2 regions of the Pseudocitrobacter sp. 73 genome follow, and region 2 is predicted to be linked to the other one. Evidence: riboswitches for the same ligand, from Rfam matches in the RefSeq annotation. Region 2 holds a riboswitch; the other holds the start of a gene.
What was found. Region 2 has a riboswitch for cobalamin ahead of F0Q32_RS05820 (cobyrinate a,c-diamide synthase). Riboswitches for the same ligand answer to the same signal wherever they lie in the genome.
Positions count from the first base shown of each region.

Region 1: it holds a riboswitch for cobalamin, as region 2 does, so the genes downstream of both, btuB (TonB-dependent vitamin B12 receptor BtuB) here and F0Q32_RS05820 (cobyrinate a,c-diamide synthase) in region 2, are expected to answer to the same signal.

Region 1 covers NZ_VTZO01000019.1:1,705-4,110, forward strand. Annotated here, with positions in the region: gene btuB (TonB-dependent vitamin B12 receptor BtuB) at 1-1,411, opposite strand, end outside; cobalamin riboswitch at 1,477-1,659, opposite strand; gene trmA (tRNA (uridine(54)-C5)-methyltransferase TrmA) at 1,774-2,406, shown strand, end outside.
Region 2 covers NZ_VTZO01000006.1:171,599-174,004, forward strand. Annotated here, with positions in the region: gene F0Q32_RS05820 (cobyrinate a,c-diamide synthase) at 1-1,033, opposite strand, end outside; cobalamin riboswitch at 1,131-1,307, opposite strand; gene pocR (regulatory protein PocR) at 1,535-2,406, opposite strand, start outside.

The DNA.
Region 1 (2,406 bases), on a different contig from region 2:
AGTAGGTAATCAGGTTAGAGATCTTGTAGTGATACGCCGACAAACGCCAGTCCAGCGGGCCCGTCAAACCTTCCAGGCCAGCTTCCCACTGTTTCGATTCTTCCGGTTTCAGATCCGGATTCGAACTGATACCAAAGCGTGTAGAACCAAACTGCTGACCTAACGATGGCGCCAGGAAGCCGGTACCGTACGATAACGTCACTTTATAGTTCTCAACGAACTGCCAGCCCGCCGCCGTTTGCCACGTTCCGTGCCAGCCAAACTGCTCATCGTGGTCTTCACGACCAGAGGCTTCCAGCGTCACGTCGCCAAACTGCTGCTGCCCGGTAAGATAGAGCCCGGTGTTATCGCGCTTATAGGTATCGGATATCGCCGTATCCGACGAAGTCAAACGCTGCTGCTGCCAGTCTACCCCGGCGCTTACCGAGCCATGCCCGACAATCAGGTTGTTCCCCCACTGGAGGTTACGCTGGGTCATGCGGTCAAGCGTTGTGCCATCTTTATATCGACCATAAATGCTGCTGTAGTTATAGTCCTTCACCTTCTGATAGCTGGCGATAAGCTCAGAAGAGTAGATACCGGAATGGAATCGCAGTCCGGTATCCCAGGTTTGGTTATAAAGCTGCTCTTCGTCGGCGCTATACGCCGGGGAGTACGGTGGGCTACCCAGATCGTAATCGACATTATTGGTATAGCTGCGGCCACGGAAGAAGCCATCAAAGCTATCGTTGAACTTATGCTCCAGGCTACCCCAAAAGGTTTTATTGCGGAAGCCGTCGCGGTCGTTGTCGTGGCTCCAGGTCGAGCCCGGCTGCACATCAAACCCTTTAGTGGTTTCATAAGAACCCGCCACCGTCGCTACCGTGTCGCCAAAACGCTGACGCAACGTGCCATCGTATTGTTGATAGCCTTTAGAGCCCATGCTGGCGGTAATTTTCGATTGTTCCTCGTCAGAGTGGGTAATGATGTTGATCACCCCACCCATTGCGCCGGACCCATAAATCGCCGAGCGCGGCCCACGGATATACTCCACGCGCTGAACTAATGAGAGAGGGATCTGATTCAGGTCCGGGTTATTAGAGATACCGGGGCGGGTCATCGGAATGCCATCGACCAGTACCAAAACCTGTTTCGTTTCAGTACCGCGAATAAAGAGTGAAGAACTCTGCCCCATCCCGCCATATTGCGCGATATCCACGCCCGGCAGGCGACGCATGACGTCATTAAGATTTTTGGCCTGCCAGCGGTCGATGTCATCTCGGGTAACGACATCCATCGGCGCGAGGACGGTATTGACCGGCTGCTGAAAACGACTGGCGGTTACGACGAGGGTATCTGAAGTGCTGTCCTGCGCCCAAACGGAAAAAGCCGAGACGGATAGCGCCGTCATCAGCGAAGTTTTTTTAATCATTGTTAAAGCATCCACAATAGAAAAAGGATGCCGCCGGTTTCATCGATAGCCCGCGATGATGAAAACCCAGTGCGACGTCACCCGGCAGGTCTTCGGGCTCGGGGGCGTTTAGCGGATGAAGACTTCCCACCTTTTCAGGCAGTGTCTGCAAAATGCGTTCATCCCACCACTCCTTACCGCTGCGCGTCAGCCCCAGATTTTCACTGGATTCCCTTTTAACTCACAGGACCGGAACCCGGATGCTACATTTAGTTACATATAGATGTCCAGACTGCCATCACGATTTAGGAAAACATCAATCGCTGGACATCCCCTGAGCAGGCCCTACAATCCCCGCGTACTTTTATTATTCAGGATGCATCATGACCCCCGAACACCTTCCTACCGAGCAATACGAAGCGCAGCTGGCCGAGAAAGTGGTCCGTCTGCAAACGATGATGGCCCCTTTCAACGCGCCGGTTCCGGAGGTGTTTCGCTCGCCAGTCAGTCATTACCGCATGCGTGCGGAATTTCGTATCTGGCATGATGGGGACGACCTGTATCACATCATTTTCGATCAGCAGACCAAAAGCCGCATCCGCGTCGATTCCTTCCCGGCAGCCAGCGAGCTCATCAATACGCTGATGACCGCCATGCTGGACGGTGTGCGTAATAACCACACGCTGCGTCACAAGCTGTTCCAGATTGATTATCTCTCTACGCAAAGCAATCAGGCGATTGTCTCTCTGCTGTACCATAAGAAGCTCGACGATGCGTGGCGTGCGGAAGCGGAGGCGCTGCGGGATGCATTACGCGCGCAGAACCTCAATGTGCATATCATCGGCCGCGCGACGAAAACGAAAATCGCGCTGGATCAGGACTATATCGACGAGCGGCTGCCGGTCGCCGGGAAAGAGATGATCTACCGCCAGGTGGAAAACAGCTTCACCCAGCCGAACGCGGCAATGAACGTGCAGATGCTGGAGTGGGCGCTCAACGCCACGGAAAACTCAACC
Region 2 (2,406 bases):
CAAGCGTACTGCCGAGATACATCAGGCCGCCACATTCGGCGTAGATAGCCACACCGCGTGCGTGCGCCGCGCGAAGTTGTGCGAGCATCGCCTGGTTTGCCGCCAGCGCCCTGGCATGCAACTCCGGGTAGCCACCACCCAGCCAGATCATCTGGCACTCCGGCAGCACGTTATCGTGCAGGGGGCTAAAGCGCACAACATTGATACCCGCACGCGCGATCAGCGCGATATTGTCGGGATAGTAGAAATTGAACGCCTCATCGTCCGCCAGCGCCAGAGTGATATTTTCGCCATCCAGAACAGCAGGCAGAGGCGGCCATTCGCCCTGAGGATCGTTTTCAAGGGCACTTAGCGTCAGCAGTTTTTCGATATCCATCGTCAGTGCGAGGGTGTCAGCAAAATCGCGCCATGGCTGTTGGGTCACCACAGACTCACGCGCGGTAACTAACCCAAGGTGGCGTTCCGGCAGAGCAACCCCCGCCACGGAAGGAACGTAGCCAAGTACTGGCAGCGCGCAGTAGCGCTCAATGGCGGTTTTTAAAAGCTGGAAATGGCTGTCGCTGTTGACGCGATTGACAATCACGCCCGCGATATTCAAAGAGGGGTCAAAATGTTGAAAACCCATGACCGTCGCGGCAATGGAGGTTGAAACGGCTTTGCCGTCAACCAGCAGAATGACCGGACAACCCAGTTGTTTCGCCATCGCAGCGGTGCTGCACTGGTTAGGGTCGGAACCTATTCCGTCATAAAGGCCCATCACACCTTCAATGACCGCAATATCCGCCTGTTGCATCTGCTCATTAAACAGGGCGTTCAGCACCAGGGCGGGCAGCATAAAACTATCAAGGTTACGAGAGGCGACACCGGATACCGCCGTATGCCAACCGGTATCAAGGTAATCCGGGCCCACTTTGTAAGGCTGTACCCGCCATCCGCGTTGTTTCAGCAGGCTCAGTAAGCCAAGCGTTACCGTGGTTTTGCCACAGCCGCTGCCGGTTCCTGCAAGAATGAATGCGTAACGTCTGGCCGCCATACCCCGATCCCTGTCAGGGTGGTAGGGGAACATCAGGATGCGCGTATACCCGGTCTTTCGACCGCACGCTTCTGAGCAACCCACTTCCCACCGAAGTTGTTGAGATGTACCGACAGGCAGGTCTTCTGGCTTAGCGTCATCCTCGCCCGTCCTTCCCAATCTCGCGATCAGTGGTTATTACGGGGTCGTCAGCATTACAGCAGCGGGGGCTGCGGGGGATTTACACCCCCTTCCCTGACACATTACGTGTCTGACCTGTCGGTTTTACATGATGAGCAGCCGTTATACTGCTCATCACAAAATGATGTGTTAACGAATGCATAAAGCGAAAAAATCAATTCGCAATAACGCCGTTATCTCATCACAAAAATAATTGTCGTTGCAGTTTATCTCTCTTAAATCACTATTTTGTTGCGCTGTGACAATTTATTGCATGGCGCGAGATTTTTTCATGCTACATCGCTATCCGTGCAATACAGTATCAAAAATCGGCAATGCAAATCAGGCCGATTCTTCTGAACGCTTTTCGCTAATTTGCTGGCGATACGCCTGCGGCGTTATCTGGTAGGTGTGGCGAAAAACCTTGCAGAAATAGCTGGTCTGAGAAAATCCTAAATTACGGGCAATACTGGCAATGCTCCAGTTACTGTGGCTCAGCAACTCTTTGGCGCTCGCCATACGTTGTTGATTTACCCAGGCGTTGAAGCCAATACCCTGATACTTTTTAAACAGTTTGCTGAAGTAATAAGGGCTAAGATAAACATGAGAAGCCACCTCTTCGAGACGAAGTTCATCCGACAAATGCGCATCAATGTAACGTAGTGCTTTATTCATTTTACTGTCATGAGGATTCGTCTCCCGTACGGAACGGGGCAATGCCGCCTGCTGAGGGTTATCTTTAATCACCACAAAATTAAGCTGCTTTTTAAGGCAGTTTTCTACTATCAATTTCAGGAGATCCGCAGAAGCCATCACCCGCGAAAAATCCATTTCCGGGACATTGCGAAATTCATTAAGCAGTTCTGGATCGGCCTGCCAGCGATCATCAATATTCAGAATATCAATCATGCCCGTCTCCGCTTCATTGCGCACACGCACCTGGCCACACAGAACGAACCCGACAAGATGCCCGGCAATCACCAGTGGAATAGAAATATCCGTTAACCCGGCATGACAGCGATAGATGCACGGCTGGTCTGATTTCGACGCCTCCAGCCCACCGCAGCGATCGCTCATCCGGCAGCGAGTGCTGTGCTGCGGATGCTGACGCATCATCTGGCAAAATGAGGTGAAATTAAACAGCTCAGAAATTTCATCACCATGAATATTGACCACCACAACCGCCAGACTGGTGGCTTGTGCAAAATCCTGTG